4 regions of the Kitasatospora sp. NPDC094015 genome follow, and region 3 is predicted to be linked to each of the others. Evidence: riboswitches for the same ligand, from Rfam matches in the RefSeq annotation. Region 3 holds a riboswitch; each other region holds the start of a gene.
What was found. Region 3 has a riboswitch for cyclic di-AMP ahead of ABT014_RS00775 (glycoside hydrolase family 16 protein). Riboswitches for the same ligand answer to the same signal wherever they lie in the genome.
Positions count from the first base shown of each region.

Region 1: linked by a shared signal. The riboswitch ahead of ABT014_RS14760 (transglycosylase family protein) and the one ahead of ABT014_RS00775 (glycoside hydrolase family 16 protein) in region 3 are both predicted to bind cyclic di-AMP.
Region 2: linked by a shared signal. The riboswitch ahead of ABT014_RS03230 (C40 family peptidase) and the one ahead of ABT014_RS00775 (glycoside hydrolase family 16 protein) in region 3 are both predicted to bind cyclic di-AMP.
Region 4: linked by a shared signal. The riboswitch ahead of ABT014_RS04800 (transglycosylase family protein) and the one ahead of ABT014_RS00775 (glycoside hydrolase family 16 protein) in region 3 are both predicted to bind cyclic di-AMP.

Region 1 is NZ_JBEOUL010000009.1:226,741-230,579, forward strand. Features, by position in the region: gene ABT014_RS14755 (AEC family transporter) at 1-157, opposite strand, end outside; gene ABT014_RS14760 (transglycosylase family protein) at 270-1,304, opposite strand; cyclic di-AMP (ydaO/yuaA leader) riboswitch at 1,309-1,462, opposite strand; gene ABT014_RS14765 (LPXTG cell wall anchor domain-containing protein) at 1,938-2,564, shown strand; gene ABT014_RS14770 (hypothetical protein) at 2,676-3,191, shown strand; gene ABT014_RS14775 (hypothetical protein) at 3,209-3,550, opposite strand; gene ABT014_RS14780 (hypothetical protein) at 3,583-3,839, opposite strand, start outside.
Region 2 is NZ_JBEOUL010000002.1:205,769-209,607, reverse strand. Features, by position in the region: gene ABT014_RS03240 (NYN domain-containing protein) at 1-350, shown strand, start outside; gene ABT014_RS03235 (C40 family peptidase) at 540-1,568, shown strand; cyclic di-AMP (ydaO/yuaA leader) riboswitch at 1,959-2,142, shown strand; gene ABT014_RS03230 (C40 family peptidase) at 2,153-3,235, shown strand; gene ABT014_RS03225 (C40 family peptidase) at 3,483-3,839, shown strand, end outside.
Region 3 is NZ_JBEOUL010000001.1:174,134-177,972, forward strand. Features, by position in the region: gene ABT014_RS00770 (hypothetical protein) at 1-14, shown strand, start outside; gene ABT014_RS00775 (glycoside hydrolase family 16 protein) at 18-1,202, opposite strand; cyclic di-AMP (ydaO/yuaA leader) riboswitch at 1,206-1,373, opposite strand; gene ABT014_RS00780 (phenolic acid decarboxylase) at 1,622-1,951, shown strand; gene ABT014_RS00785 (alpha/beta hydrolase) at 1,944-3,065, opposite strand; gene ABT014_RS00790 (Pr6Pr family membrane protein) at 3,132-3,794, opposite strand.
Region 4 is NZ_JBEOUL010000003.1:109,347-113,185, forward strand. Features, by position in the region: gene eno (phosphopyruvate hydratase) at 1-968, opposite strand, end outside; partial or broken gene ABT014_RS04800 (transglycosylase family protein) at 1,171-1,860, opposite strand; cyclic di-AMP (ydaO/yuaA leader) riboswitch at 1,862-2,056, opposite strand; gene ABT014_RS04805 (cytochrome P450 family protein) at 2,280-3,527, opposite strand; gene ABT014_RS04810 (SDR family NAD(P)-dependent oxidoreductase) at 3,688-3,839, shown strand, end outside.

The DNA.
Region 1 (3,839 bases), on a different contig from region 3:
CGAGCATCGTGAACAGCGCGGCGGGCATGGCCACGTGGAAGACGAACCGGCCGAGCACCGCCTCCGCCTGCGGGCCGAGCAGCCCGGTGCGGGCGACCAGGTACCCGACCGCGGTGAGCACCCAGATCGGCGTGAAGCCGGTGAGCAGGTGCTGCATGGAACCTCGGGTGCTGATCGTCCGGTACGGGCCGCCGGCGGCAGTCTGCCAGGGCCGCCCGTCACGCTTCCGGGCGGGGCCGGTGCCGGCCCCGCCCGGAAGTCCGGACGGCTCAGGGGAGGGTGAGCACCTGGCCGGGGTGGATCAGGTCCGGGTTGCCGCCGACCGTCGGGGAGTTGTTGTCGTACAGGTGCTGCCAGCCGCCCAGGGTCAGGCTGTTGGAGATGGTGGAGAGGGTGTCGCCGGGGGCCACCGTGTAGGTGGTGGCGGGCGCCGGGGTGGTGGCGGCGACCGGGGTCGTGGCGGCCGGGTCGGGCGTGGCGGCCGTCGTCGGGGCGGGGGTGGTGGCGGGGTCGACCGGCAGGCCGGTGGTCGGCGCGGTGGTGCCGGTGGCGCCCGGCACGGGCAGGTCGCCGGTGGTCGGGGTGCCGGACGGCGAGGGGCTGACCGGCGTGCCGGGGACGGTCGCGGTCGGGTCCGGGGTGGTGACCGGCGTGGTGGCCGTCGGGTCGCCGGTGGGCTGGCCGGTCGGCGTGCCCGGCAGCGTGCTCGGCTGGCCGGACGGCTGGGTGCCGGGCCGGCCGGCGGGCTGGTCCTGGCCGGCCGGCGGGACCGGGGCGGTGGTGCCGTTGCCCTCGGTCGGGACGGAGGGCTGCGAGGTCAGGTACGGCAGCGGGAACTGCGGGACCACGCCGCCGTCGCCGCGGACCGGTGCCGAGGTGCTCGGGGCCGGCGTGGGCTCGGGCGTGCTGGTGGGCGCCGGGGTCTGCGCGGCCGGCAGGCCGGCGGCCGGGCCGCAGGTGGGCCACAGGCTCGGGCCGTGCCCGGCGAGCAGTCGCTCCGCGACGGTGATCTGCTCCTGCGGGGTGGCGTGGTCGGGCTGCGCCGCGAACTCGTCGCCGCCGTACGCCACCCAGGTCCGCAGGGTGAGCCCGAGGCCGCCGTAGCGCCCGGTGCCCGGGTCGACCGTCCAGTTCCCGCCCGTCTCGCACTGCGCGACCGCCTGCCAGGTGTCCGGCGTGGCGGCGTGCGCCCCGGTCGCGGTCAGCAGCGGCAGGGCCAGCCCGACCCCCGCCACACCGGCGGCCGCGACGGCGCGATCGGTCTGGGTGGGACGACGGTGACGACCGGAGCCCGAAAAGACCATCAGATATCCCTCTCCGCACGCCTGCGAGGTGAGCTGTCGGGTTCGGACCGGGAGGTGGCCCGGCCGCGCGCTGCGCGGCTTCACCCCAAGCCGAGGGGGATCGGCGAAAGAACCTGGGTCCCCCGCCCCTGCCCAGGGTCTTTCGGTCGTCCCGGTCACGCGGTGGGCAGGGTTGGGCGTGCCGTGTCACCGGGAGTCCGCAGCAGCGGACTGAACCGGAGATTAGAGGGATCAACGCCTCAATAACAAGCCTGCATACTGAGCATCACACAATCATCACGAATTACTTGTGCCTTGGTGGCCGAGACCCTCCTGACCTGCGCTCGCGGGCGTGCCGGAAGCACCCCGGGGCGGCACCGGAGGTTCGCCGTCGCACCGTCCACCAGGGGCGACCGGCAGGGTGCGGACCGGCGCCGACCGGCGTGACGCAGGCCACGGTGCGGCCGGCCCCCGGCGGGCCCCGCGGCTGAACCCGGCGACCGGGCGCAGCCGTAGGACGGGTTGACGTGTCGCTGCGCCCGGTCGGCAGGACCGGCCGGGGTGGGGCGGCGGCCCGTGCTGGTCCATCGAATCCGGTCCACCGAATCCCGGAGAACTCCGTCCCGCCTCCCGGGACCTGAAGGAGATGCGTACATGAAGCAGGTCCGATCCGCTGTCGTCGTGGGCTGCGCGGTCGCCGCGCTCGCCGCGGCGGGCTCCGGCACCGCGTTCGCCTGGCACCCGAGCGACGCCGCGCTGACCGTCGGCTGCCGGACCGACGAGACCCACGTCCAGGTCGTGCTCGGCAACAACTACAAGGCCAAGGGCGACTACACCTTCGCCCGCCAGGGCAGCGACGAGAAGTACACCGGCACCGTGGACGCCCACGGCACCGTCAAGCTGACCGTCGGCTACACCGGCAAGGGCGACACCTGGCGCTACACGCTGGCGGACACCCACGTCGACAAGAAGATCGCCGACGTGCCGCTCTGCACCCCGCCGTCCACCCCGCCGAGCCCGTCGGTGCCGCCGAGCGGCAGGCCCACCCCGCCGCCGAGCGGCACCCCGTCGCCCAGCGCGTCCGTCCCGGCCGCCTCGCCGTCCACGCCGACCTCCGGCACGCCGACCCCGAGCGGGTCCGCCACGCCCGACAAGCCGAAGCTGGCCGAGACCGGCGGCGGCAGCAACGGCGGTCTGATCGCGGCCGTCGGCGGCGGCGCGGTGCTGGTCGGCGTCGGGGTGCTGGTCGCCGCCCGGCGCAAGGGCCGGCACGGCAACTGAGCGGACGACCCGGACGGGCCGTCGGGACGTGGCGAACCGCCGCGACCCGGCGGCCCGTACTCCTGGACGGGCGCGGTCGTGCGCCCGGACCGCAAGCCCAGGAGGACACCCATGCTGCGATTCGACGGCCCGTGGCGGATCACCGTGGTCGGCAAGGACGCCGACTTCGAACAGCGGGCGGTGGTGCGGACGCCGTACGGCAGCCAGGTGGTGGCGGGCCGGGTCGGGGAGTTCCTCGACGTCCGGGAGGACTCCTGGGAGCTGGTCCTGGAGCACCTCTACCCGGGCCTCGGCTGGCGGCCGGACGTGAAGGTGGTGCCCGGACCGCTCTCCTCGCACGGCGGCCGGCGCAGCCGGGTGGTGCACGCCAAGGACGTCCGGTGGCCGCAGCACCCGCACGACACCAGTGTCCGCAACTTCGTGGTCCGCCTGGAGGCGCTCGGCACCGAGGCGCCCCGCCGCGCTCCCCAGGACGCACCCGTCACGGCCGCCGCCCCGACCACCCGCACCAGCTCCGACCCCGACCTCGGCCCGATCCCGGCGCCCACCCGCCGCAGCACGGAGACGCGTGGCACGGAGACCGGCCGCAGCACGGGTACCACCGGCACCGCGGGCTCCTGGGGGTAGGCGGGAGTCGCCCTCGGTCAGGCAGTGAGATCGATGAGCCGGACCGGCTCGTCCTTCCAGCGGCCCGGGTCGACGGTGGCGATCAGGGCGCCGTCCGGCCGTTCGGGGGTGGGTGTCGCCGCGTACCGGCAGTGGTCCCGTCCCCAGGTGGTCCCTGCCGCGACCGCCAGGGCGGCGGCGAGGTCGAGTTCGAGGACGATGACGGCGGGCAGCGCGGCGAGGTGCTCGGCGGTGCCGGGGCGCGCGCGGTCGGCCTCCACGAGCGCGCAGGCGGGGGCGTAGAGGTGCCAGCCGTTCTCGGCGTGGGCCCGGTGGATGAGGCGGGAGGCGAGGGGGTTGCCGCGGCCGGCGGCGACCATCGCGGTCTCGTCCAGGACCACGTGGAGTTCGGTCACCGGCCGTCCGCCTCGGCCAGGCGCCGGTCGAGCTCGGCGTCCAGCTCCTCGGTCCGGGTGGCGGAGGGGTCGTACCCGTTCCACGCCTGGAGCTTCCGGCGGGCCTGCTCGGCCCGCTCGGCGCGCTCGGCGGGGGTGAGGACCGTCTCGGCGAGGCGGGCCAGATAGGCGCGCAGCGAGAGGTGCTCGGCGGCGGCGACCTCGGCGAGGCGGTCGCGGGCCTCGGCGGGGATGCGCACGTTGGCGTCGGCCA
Region 2 (3,839 bases), on a different contig from region 3:
ACGTGACCAAGTCCGGGTACCCGGCGCTGCCGCTGGAGCAGCAGCGGATGCGGCTGCTCGGCGGGCTGGCGATGCTGGCGCAGCGCACCCAGGCCGAGGTGACCTGCGTGTTCGACGGGCAGGACCTGGACGTGCCGGTGATGATGGCGCCGCCGCGCGGGGTACGGGTGCGGTTCAGCCGGACCGGGGAGACCGCGGACGAGCTGATCCGCCGTCTGGTGCGGGCCGAGCCGCAGGGGCGTCCGGTGGTGGTGGTGTCCACCGACAAGGAGGTGGCGGACGGCGTGCGCAAGGCCGGCGCGCGCCCGGTGGCCTCGATCCTGCTGCTGAATCGGTTGGCCCGGGCCTGAATCGGTGAGCCGTCGTCAGCCCCTGGTTGACGGGATGTGTCGGCGGCGTGAAGTCCCGTGGCGGGTAGGAAGTTCGTTCCGGTAGGGGAGTGGCGCCGGAGCATGATCTTCACTAGGGTCTGGCGTCAAACCTATATTCCGGACTTTCGCTCGTTCGGGTGAGTCCAGCAGGAAGAAGGAGCTACCCCCTTGGCCTCCCACCGCCGTCCTAAGCAGCCGAGCCGTGCGCGGGTGACCGTGCTGACCGCTGCCGCAGCGACCGCGGTCGCCCTGTCCGCCCAGGTGAGCGCGCACGCCGCGCCCGCCAAGCCGAACAAGGACGAGGTCAAGGCGCAGGTCGACAAGCTGCTGGACGAGCAGGAGCAGGCCGCCGAGCGCTACAACGGCGCCAAGGAGCGGGCCGACCAGCTGCGCAAGCAGGCCGACCAGCTCCAGGACCAGGTCGCCCGCGGCCAGGGCCAGATGACCGAGCTGGCCTCCGGGCTGGCCGCGGTGGCCGGGCAGGAGTACCGCTCCGGCGGCATCGACCCGTCGATGCAGCTGATGCTCTCCACCAACCCGGACGGCTACCTGGCGCAGGCCTCCAGCTTCGAGCAGGCGGCCAGCACCCAGGCGGACACCCTGAAGTCGCTGAAGGACCAGCAGCGCCGGCTGGACCAGCAGAAGCAGGAGGCGGCGACCGTCCTCGCCGAGCTGGACCGCAGCACCCAGGCGCTGAACGACGCGAAGAACGACGTCCAGGCCAAGCTCAAGGAGGCGCAGCAGCTGCTGAGCCAGCTGAGCGCCGCCGACCGGGCCGCGGTGATGGGCGACAAGGCATCCCGCAGCGACTCCCGCTACGACCTGGCGAACCTGCCGGCCCCCAGCGGCTACGCCGCGGCGGCGGTCGCGGCCGCGATGAGCAAGCGCGGTTCGGCGTACGTCTGGGGCGCCACCGGCCCGAGCACCTTCGACTGCTCCGGCCTGATGGTCTGGGCGTACGCCAAGGCCGGTGTCTCGCTGCCGCGCACCTCGCAGTCGCAGGCCAGCGTGGGTACCAACGTCGGCACCAACATCGCCAACGCCCAGCCCGGCGACCTGGTGATCTACCACAGCGACGCGCACCACGTCGGGATGTACATCGGCAACGGCCTGGTGGTGCACGCCCCGCACACCGGTGACGTGGTGAAGGTGATGGCGGCCGACGCCATGCCGATCAAGACCATCCGCCGGGTCTGAGCCACCTCGGCCGCGCCGGCGGCGGGCCCCTGACGGCCCGTCCCATATCGGACATTTGCCCGTACTTCCGGCGAACTGACGGCCCATGACACGCCCGGGCGGGTCGAGATCTCCTTGTGATCTCCGACACGTTCGGGTGTTTCGCATTCCGGCCGTTTCCGGGATATCCATCATCCCTGCGTAGGGAAGCTGTCACTGTCGGTCGCAATCGCAATCGAACAGGGCAAGGATTTCGACTTTTTTCCGACAAGGATTTGAACGGATCACGGATGGGTTACTAGGGTCATCCCACGGACCGCCGCCCAGTCGCTCACCCAACCAGGGTGACAACGGTGGTCGCCGCCGAGTCCGAGACGCAGCTGGGCAGCCCGACTGCCCAGGGGGAAGCCCCCGTTGGGGGTGCTGTCGATCGGAGCCGGGGAACCACGTTCCTCGGGGTGAATCGGCGCCAGGCCGCCGCTCCGGCGGTGCGCGGAGGACCGCGCACCTGACGGGTGGTCGGTGAGGCGTCGTAGGGCATCTCTTCCGGCCCGAACCCGTCAGCTCACCCGGTAGGCGGTGTGAGGAAGAAGGAGTCCGCCTTCGTGGCGTCCCATCGTCGTCCCAAGCCCGCCGGTCGGGCCCGTGTCTCGATCCTGACGGCCGCCGCGGCCACCGCGGTGGCGCTCTCCGCGCAGACCGGCGCGCACGCCGACCCGGCCCCCACCAAGGACCAGGTCAAGCAGCAGGTCGATGAGCTCAACGAGCAGGCCGAGGTCAAGACCGAGGCGTTCAACGCCGCCACCGAGCGCGAGCAGGACCTGCAGAAGCAGGTCGGGCAGCTCCAGGACCAGGTGGCCCGGCAGCAGGCGCAGGTCAGCGGCATCCAGGGCACCCTGGGCGAGCTCGCCGCGGAGCAGTACCGCACCGGCGGGATCCCGCAGACCGTGCAGCTGATGCTCTCCGCCAGCCCGGACTCCTTCCTCAACCAGGCCGGCGCGGCCAACCAGGTCGGCAGCTCGCAGGCCGACGTGCTGAAGTCGTTCAAGGACCAGCAGGCCAAGCTCGACCAGCAGAAGGTGGAGGCCGAGCAGAAGCTCGCCGAGCTGGACGCCACCACCAAGCGGCTGAAGGCCGACAAGGAAGAGATCCTCGGCAAGCTCGCCAAGGCGCAGAGCCTGCTCGACTCGCTCACCCAGAAGGAGCGGGACGACCTCGCCGCCGCCGAGGCGAAGTCCGCGGCCGAGGCGAAGGCCAAGGCGACCTCCGCCCCGGCGCCCGAGCGCGCCTCCCGCGACTCCGCCCGCGCCGACGTGCCGGTCAACGTGCCGGCCGGCTCGCACGCCGCCGCCGCGATCGCCGCGGCCACCTCCAAGCTCGGCTCGCCGTACTCGTACGGCGCGGCCGGCCCGAGCGCCTTCGACTGCTCCGGTCTGATGAAGTGGGCCTACGCCCAGGCGGGCGTGTCGCTGCCGCGCACCTCGCAGGACCAGGCCGGCGCCGGCACCAGCATCGGCACCAACGTGGCCAACGCCCAGCCGGGCGACCTGATCATCTACTACGGCGACCAGCACCACGTCGGGATGTACATCGGCAACGGCCAGATCATCCACGCGCCGCGCACCGGTGTCCCGGTGCGCTACGAGTCGGCGACCGCGATGCCGATCTCGAAGATCGTCCGCCCCTGACCCCGTGTCACGCCGTCCGCCGGCCCGGTGCTCCCACGAGCACCGGGCCGGCGTCGTCGTACCCGCCGACCTGCGGCGGGCCGGGGATTGGGCCAGCTGTCCGATTAGTGCTCAAATATTCGCTCCTGGAGGGGTTTGGACTGGATCGCCGCGACTCGCTAGGGTCTGCCCCCGGACCTCCGCGAGGACGGCCGACCCGGTCCGGGCGGCGGCGGTGGCCCGGTCGCAGGAACGGAGCCGCCGCAGCATGACCGTGCACCGCCGTCCCCAACTGCCAGGCGTGCGGCGGCTCGCCCGCGCACTCGCGGTCACGGCCGCCGCCACCACCGCCCTCGGTGTGACGGTCGCGGGCAGTGCCCATGCCCTCCCCGGCGCCCCGGTCGAGCCGACCGCCAAGAAGGACGTGAAGGCGCAGATCGACCAGCTCTACGACGAGGCCGAGCAGGCGTCCGAGAAGTACAACGCCGCCCAGGAGTACCAGAAGCGGCTGCAGCGCGAGACCACCCTGCTGCAGGGCCAGGTCGCGGCCGGCCAGGAGGACCTCAACCGGCTCCGCCAGGACCTCGGGTCGCTGGCGGCCGAGCAGTACCGCTCCGGCGGGATG
Region 3 (3,839 bases):
GCGTGCCGGCGTGAGGGTCAGCGGTAGACCCGGACGTAGTCCGCGGCGAAGGTGATCGGCGCGGTGCCGGTGGGCGCGGGGTGGTACTGGCCGGCGCTCAGCGACAGGTTGAGGATCAGGTACGCGGACCAGTTGGTGCCGACCCCGGTGTTGTCGGAGAAGACCTTGGTGCCGTTGACGTACCAGTCGACCGAGTCGGCGCCGTAGTAGGTGCCGATGGTGACCCACTTGTCCTTGCCGATCGCGTTCGCGTCGGTGACGTACTTGGAGCCGGACTTGACGTGGTTGGTCAGCTCCAGCAGGTTCGGGTTGTCGGGGTGGTACTCGAAGGAGTCGATCTCCCCGTTGCCGTTCTTCCAGGTCCACAGCGCCGGCCAGGCGCCGGTGCCGGCGGGCAGCTTGACCCGGGTCTCGGCGTAGTCGCCGGTCTTCACCTGGAAGCCCTCGGCGGAGTACTCGGTGGTGAGCAGGCCGGTGTCCCAGGCCTGCTTGCCGTTCTCCAGCTTGTTGGCGCCCGGCTTGGCGGTGAAGGTGGCCTGCCCGCCGGAGACGCTGACGCCGCTCGGGCTCAGCCAGTCCAGCTTGTTGTCGTCCGGGTTGTGGGTGCCGTAGCGGTAGGAGCTGCTGCGGTCGGTGGTCCAGCGGGTCTTGGACAGGCTGTCGAACTCGTCCGACCAGGTCAGCGCCTTGCCCGCGACCGGCGCGCCGGTGCCGGGGGTGGGGGTCGGCGTCGGGGTCGGCGTGGGCGTCGGCGTGGGCGTCGGGGTGGGAGCCGGGGTCGGCGTGCCGGTGCCGGCCGCGGCCACCGTCAGGGTCTGCGCGGGCAGGTTGTGCCAGGCGTTCGCGGAGTCCTGCCAGAAGCCGAACTCGGTGTAGGTGCCGGCCGGCAGGGTGCGGGCGGCGCTGGTGAAGGTGGTGCCGCCCGGGCAGATCTGCACGTTGGCCGCGTTGCCCGGGAAGTCGAGGTTGTGGCCGGCCGCGTCGCGGACGCCGACGCCGACGGTCTTGGCGGTGAAGCAGCCGGAGGAGTGCAGCGTGAGGCCGGCCTTGGCGGCGGTGCCGGCGGCCATCGCCGTCGGGCCGAGGCGGTCCTGGGTGACCGTGGGGCCGGCCGCCTGGGCCTGGCCGACCAGCGGGATGCCGGCCAGCACGGTGGCGCCCGCGAGCAGGCCGAGGCGGGCGGGGGTGGGGGAAAGTCGCATGGGGGATTTCCTCTGCGACGCCTGCGAGGTGAGCTGTCGGGTTCGGGCACGAGGCTGCCCGGCCGCCTGTGGTGCGGCTTCACCCCAAGCCGCGCGGACCGCTCCTGGGCGGAGCGGGGCACGGCACGTACCTGGTTCCCCCGCTCCTGTCCATGACGGTGCTCGAGTGACCGCCCTCGGGTGGACAGGACTAGGCGTCCCGACGGCGGGTCTGCCCAGCCGGGCATCCCGTGCAGGCTAGGCAGACGGATCGCACACGGACAACGAGACGTCCCTCACACCGGCGCCCGCCGGGAACTCTCCGTAGGGCAGCGGTTCACCGGCGGACCGGTCTGCGGCGACCGCGCGTCCGCTAGGTTTGGGGTGCGGCCGGGGCCCGGCCGCACCCGCCGCCGACCGATCAGAGGATCACCCCTGAGATGACCGCGCCCCTGCCTGGCTTCGCCGGACGTACCTACCTGTTCGACGTCGACAACGGCGCCTCCTTCCGCAACTCCTACTCCGCCGACGGGACGCGGCTGCGCTGGGAGGGCCTCGGCGAGTCGGCCGGGCAGTGGGAGGACGTGCGGCTGCACGTCGCCGAGGTGGGCCCGCAGGTCTACTTCGTCAGCTGGACGGAGCAGAGCGGCATCACCGTGAGCCACGTGATGGACCTGAACGCGCTGACCGTCCGCGTCTTCTGGACGTACGAGGGCGAGGGTGGCCGGTTCGGCGAGCTGCACACCGGGAAGCTCCGGCCGCTCAGCTGACCCGCAGGCGCCCGGCCAGCCACTCCAGCGCGGCCGGCAGCAGCAGTCCCCAGGTCCGGAAGTTGTGGCCGCCCTCCGGCACCGTGGCGGTGGCCAGCGACATCGGGGCCCGCACCGCGGCGGCGAACGCCCGGGTGTCCGCGAGGTAGTCGCCGTCACCGCGTTCGGCCCCGGCCAGCAGCACCGCGATGCCGGGCGGCGGCAGGTGCCCCAGCCGCCACAGCAGGTCGGCCTCCTCCCGGCGGCGCGGGCTGCCGCCGAACAGGTCGCCGGTGGTGGCGTCCTCGGCGGCCCGGTAGTAGCCGGAGAGCGCGACGGCGCTCGGGAAGACCTCGGGGTGGCGCATGGCGAGCTTCAGCGCGCAGTAGCCGCCGGTCGAGTTGCCCATCACCGCCCAGGAGCGCGGGTCGGGCGAGATCCGGAAGCCGGCCGCGACCGCGGCCGGCACGTCGCGGGCCAGGTAGGTCTCGGCCCGGGCCCCGCCCGGGGCGTCCTCGCACTCGGTGTCGGCGGGCATCGCGGGGGACGGCCGCAGCAGCACCAGCACGGTGGGCGGCATCCGCCCGGCCAGGTTGAGCCGCAGCGCCGCGCCGGGGTAGTTCAGCCGGGTGATCAGGTTCCGGGCGTCCCCGGGGAAGCCCGTCATCACCAGGACGGCGGGGAAGCGGCGGCCGGCGTACTCGGGCCGGAAGTACTGCGGCGGCAGGTAGACGTACCCGTCGGTGCTCAGCCCCGAGCGCGGGCCGGTGATCCGTACCGCCTGGATCTCGCCGGAGGCGGCGGGCTCCCGGCCGACCGCGCCGCCGCCGCGCACCGGCTCGCGGCCGAGCACCCGCAGCCCGTCGCCCGGGGCTCCGGTGGTCACCGTGACCGGTCCGCCCGGCGCGGTGCCGAGCAGGTCGTCCCAGCTGCCGTAGAAGGAGAACCAGTCGTTCGCGGCCAGCCCGAGCGCGAGCAGCAGCGCCAGCTGGGTGGCCAGCAGCGCCGCGATCCGCCCGGCCACCGCGCGCGGGCCGGGGGCGGCCAGCCGGGGCCAGCCGCGCACCGTCGCGGCGGCCACCAGCAGGGCCGCCAGGACGGCGATCGCCAGCACCTTGTGGCTGGTCAGCCCCATGCGGTGGTGCTCCCTCGGTTCGCGCCGGTACGGGGGGGTGCGGGGGGGTGCGATCGGTCGGCCGGCTCAGCCGGGGTCGCCGGCCGGCTCGGGCGTGCTCCTGGCGTGCCGACCCCGGGGGGTGCGGCGGGCGCGGAACCGGTTGCCGAGCCAGACCAGCGCGGCGGCCACCGCCACGAACAGCGCCAGCAGCAGCGTGCAGGCGCCGGCCACCCGGCCGTAGCCGCCCGGCAGCCCCGGGTCGACGAACGGGTACGGGTACCACCGCACCAGCGACCCGCGGATCAGCGTGTACACCAGGTACACGAGCGGGAACACCAGCCACTTCAGCACCGTGGTGCGGCCGAGCCGGGCGGCCGGCGGCACCAGCAGCCAGTCGGCGAGCAGGACCACCGGCATCACCCGGTGGACGATGTCGTTCACCCACGGCAGCAGCAGGCCGAGACCGTAGCCGGACAGCAGCAGGCCGTAGATCAGTCCGGTGATGGCCAGGTAGAGCACCACGGCGCCGCGGATCTCGTCCGGCACGCCCGGGCGGCCGCGCAGGCCGAGCACACCGCCGGTGATCAGCACCAGCAGGGCGAGGAGGTTGCTGAGGACGGTGAAGTAGCTGAAGAAGTCGGTGAGCGGCGACCCCTCACCGACCGCGTGATACCCCTGGACGCCCAGCGCCACCGCCGCCAGCAGGCCGAAGGCGATACGCCCGAGCTGGACTGCACGTACCCGCATGGGCCCGACCTCCGTACCGCTGAACGATCATCAGTCGGTCCCATC
Region 4 (3,839 bases), on a different contig from region 3:
CCGCGGCGCAGGCGCTCCGGGTTGGTGACGAACAGGTCGTCACCGACCAGCTGGACCTTGTCGCCGAGGCGCTCGGTCATGGCCTTCCAGCCGTCCCAGTCCGACTCGTCCAGCGGGTCCTCGATGGAGACCAGCGGGTAGGCGGCGACCAGCTCGGCGTAGTAGTCGATGAGCTCGGCGGAGGAGATCGCCTTGCCCTCGAACTGGTAGGTGCCGTCCTGGTGGAACTCGGAGGCGGCGACGTCCAGGGCCAGGGCGACGTCCTTGCCCGGGGTGTAGCCGGCCTTCTTGATCGCCTCGGTGATGAGGTCGAGCGCCTCGCGGTTGGAGTCCAGGTTCGGCGCGAAACCGCCCTCGTCGCCGAGGCCGGTGGACAGGCCGCGCTCCTTCAGCACGCCCTTGAGCGTGTGGTAGACCTCGACGCCCCAGCGGACGGCCTCGGAGAAGGACTCCGCACCGATCGGAGCGATCATGAACTCCTGGATGTCCACGTTGGAGTCCGCGTGCGAGCCGCCGTTGAGGATGTTCATCATCGGGACGGGCAGCACGTGCGCGTTGGGACCGCCGAGGTAGCGGAACAGCGGCAGGTCGGAGGCCTCGGAGGCGGCGTGCGCGACGGCGAGGGAGACGCCGAGGATCGCGTTGGCGCCCAGCGAGGACTTGTCCGGGGTGGCGTCCAGGTCGAGCATGGCCTGGTCGATCAGGCGCTGCTCGGTGGCGTCGTAGCCGACCAGCTCCGGGCCGATCTGCTCGATGACGGCCAGTACGGCCTTCTCGACGCCCTTGCCGAAGTAGCGGTTCTTGTCGCCGTCGCGCAGCTCGAGGGCCTCGAAGGCACCGGTGGAGGCGCCGGACGGGACGGCGGCACGGCCCGTGCTGCCGTCGTCGAGCCCGACCTCGACCTCGACCGTGGGGTTACCGCGCGAGTCGAGAATCTCACGGGCTACGACGACATCAATGGACGGCACGAGGCATCTCCTTGCGGAAGCGGGATGTGTTGTCGTTACGACCAGAGCCTAACCGCACCCGGCTGCCCGGCCGCGCAGACCTCGGCTCCGTCTCACCGTGTGACCCGGCTACTCGCCGGTAGTTCACCTGAATGCCCGCAAACCAGGCCGGTCCCGGGGGCGGCCGCCGGACCGGCCCGGCGCGCGGGCCGCCGGATCAGCCGAGGTGGAGCACCTGGCCCGGCTCGATCAGGTCCGGGTCGGTGCCGACCACCGAGCGGTTGGCCTGGTAGAGCCGCTCCCACCCGCCCTCGACGCGCTGCGCCTCGGCGATCGCCGACAGGGTGTCCCCCGGCGAGACGGTGTACGAGCCCTCGCCCGACGGCGCGGCGGCCGGCTCGGGGGCGGCCTGCGCCTCGGCGTCGCGCGGTCCGCGCGAGCCGTTCGCGCTGTTCCCGCCGTTCGAGCCGTTCGCGCCGGAGCGGCCCGGCGCCTCGTCCCGACCGGGACCGTCGGCGTCCACCCGGGCCGGTGAACCGCCCTTGGCGAGGCCGGCTCTGAGCGAGCAGACCGGCCAGGCGCCCGGGCCCTGTGCGGCCAGCACCCGCTCGGCGACGGTGATCTGCTGCGCCTTGGTGGCCTGGTGGGCCTGGCCCGCGTACTGGGTGCCGCCGAAGGAGCGCCAGGTGCTGGGGGTGAACTGCAGGCCGCCGTAGAAGCCGTTCCCGGTGTTGATGCCCCAGTTCCCGCCGCTCTCGCACTGGGCGACCTTCTCCCAGGTGGAGACGGGCGCGGCGGCGGCGACGCCGGCGGTGAGCAGCGGCAGCGCCAGCCCGGCGCCGGCGACGCCGGCGACGATGGCCTGCTCGGCCCGGGTCCAGCGGCGGTGACAGACCGTACCGGTGAAGAGCATGTGGTTCCCTCTCCGAACGCCTGCGAGGTGAGCTGTCGGGTTCGGACCGGGAGGTGGCCCGGCCGCTCGGCGGGTCACAGGGAGGACCTGTGCCCGCCGGCGGCTTCACCCCGAGCCGTCGGGGACGGCAACAAACCTGGGTCCCCCGCCCCTGTCCTTGGTCTGGTCGGTTTCCCGGGCACGGCGGACAGGATTCGGCGTACCGGGTCCGGGGCCCACGGCTGCGGGCTGCACGGAGGTTAGGCAGATCTGTCGGTCAATCACAAGCTCATATCGTGGGTATCACGAGGAAATTACGAACATCGCCAGATCGTTCACCAACCGTCTAGGTATGTCCAGGTTGATGACGTTTCGGACGGCGGCGCGACACGCACGTTCGACACGCCGTCAGAACGGGCCCCGGGCGTCCGGGCGGGTGATCAGGGACGCGGGGTGAAGGCCACCGGCAGTTCGCGCAGACCCCGCATGATCAGACCGCCGCGCCAGCGCAGCTCGGCCGGGTCCGCGGCGAGCGAGAGGTCCGGCAGCCGGGTGAGCAGGGTGGCGATCGCGAGCTGCCCCTCCAGCCGGGCCAGCGGGGCGCCGATGCAGTAGTGGATGCCGTGGCCGAAGCCGAGGTGCGGGTTGTCCCGGCGGGCGAGGTCGAGGGTGTTCTCGGCGGCGAACCGGGCCGGGTCGCGGTCGGCCGCGGCCAGCACCACCAGCACCGGGTCGCCCACCGGGATGTCCACCCCGCCGATGGTCAGCGGCCGGGTGGCGAAGCGCCAGGTGGCCAGCTCCACCGGCCCGTCGTAGCGCAGCAGCTCCTCCACCGCGGTGGCCAGCAGGGCGCGCTCGCCGCGGTGGACCGACTCCTGGAGCAGGGCCCGCTGCTCGGGGTGGCCGAGCAGCGCGTACAGGCCGTTGCCGATCAGGTTGACGGTGGTCTCGAAGCCGGCGAAGAGCAGGATGAAGGCCATCGCGGCGGCCTCGTTCTCGGTCAGGTGCTCGCCGTGGTCGCTGGCCCGGATCAGCCCGGAGATCAGGTCGTCGCCGAGGTCGGCGCGCTTGCGGTGGATCAGCTCCAGCAGGTACGTGCGCATCTTCTTGACCGCCCGGGCCACCCCGCCGCGCGGGCCGCCGCCGTGCCGGATCATCATGCCGGCCCAGTCCCGGAAGTCGTCCTGGTCCTCGGCGGGCACGCCGAGCAGGTCGCAGATCGCGTAGATGGGGAGCGGGAAGGCGAACTCGTGGATCAGGTCGGCCGAGCCGCGGGCCGCGAAGCCGTCGATCAGCCGGTCGGTGAGCTGCTGCACCCTGGGCTCGAACTCGGCGACCCGGCGCGGGGTGAAGGCCTTGGAGACCAGCCGGCGCAGCCGGGTGTGGTCCGGCGGGTCGATGTTGAGCAGGTGGGTCATCAGGTCGGCCTGGCGCTCCCCCGGGATGCCGACCCGGCCGCTGCGGTGCGCCTGCTCGCTGTGGTGCGCCGGGTTCTTGGAGAGCCGGCCGTCGGCCAGCGCCTGCCGGGCGTCGGCGTACCGGGTGACCAGCCAGGCGTCCACCCCGCTGGGGAGCGTGGTGCGGTGCACGGGGGCGTGCTCGCGCAGCCAGGCGTACGCGGGGTAGGGATCGGCGGCGAACTCCCACGTGAAGAGCTGCGGCTGGGTGGACTCGACGGATTCCGGCATGTCATGACCGTAACCTTTGCCTGCGCGGGCGTGAGTCTGGTCACCTGAGGGGTAATCCCTGTTGCGGAGGGTCGCTGCGTGCCTACGATCCTCCGACAATCATCGGTGGGCGGCTGTGCGGTGCGGTCCACGGGGTTTCGCTCTGAAGGAGGAGCAGGCCATGCGAGTAGCCGGGGCAGTGGTGGTCATCGCGGTGCTGGGCGGGGGATCGGGGTCCGACCTGGCCCGCCGGTTCAGCGCCGCGGGCGCGGCCGGACTCCTGATCGCGGATCTCCACCCGGGGGTGGCCGAGGACCTGGCCACCGAGCTGGA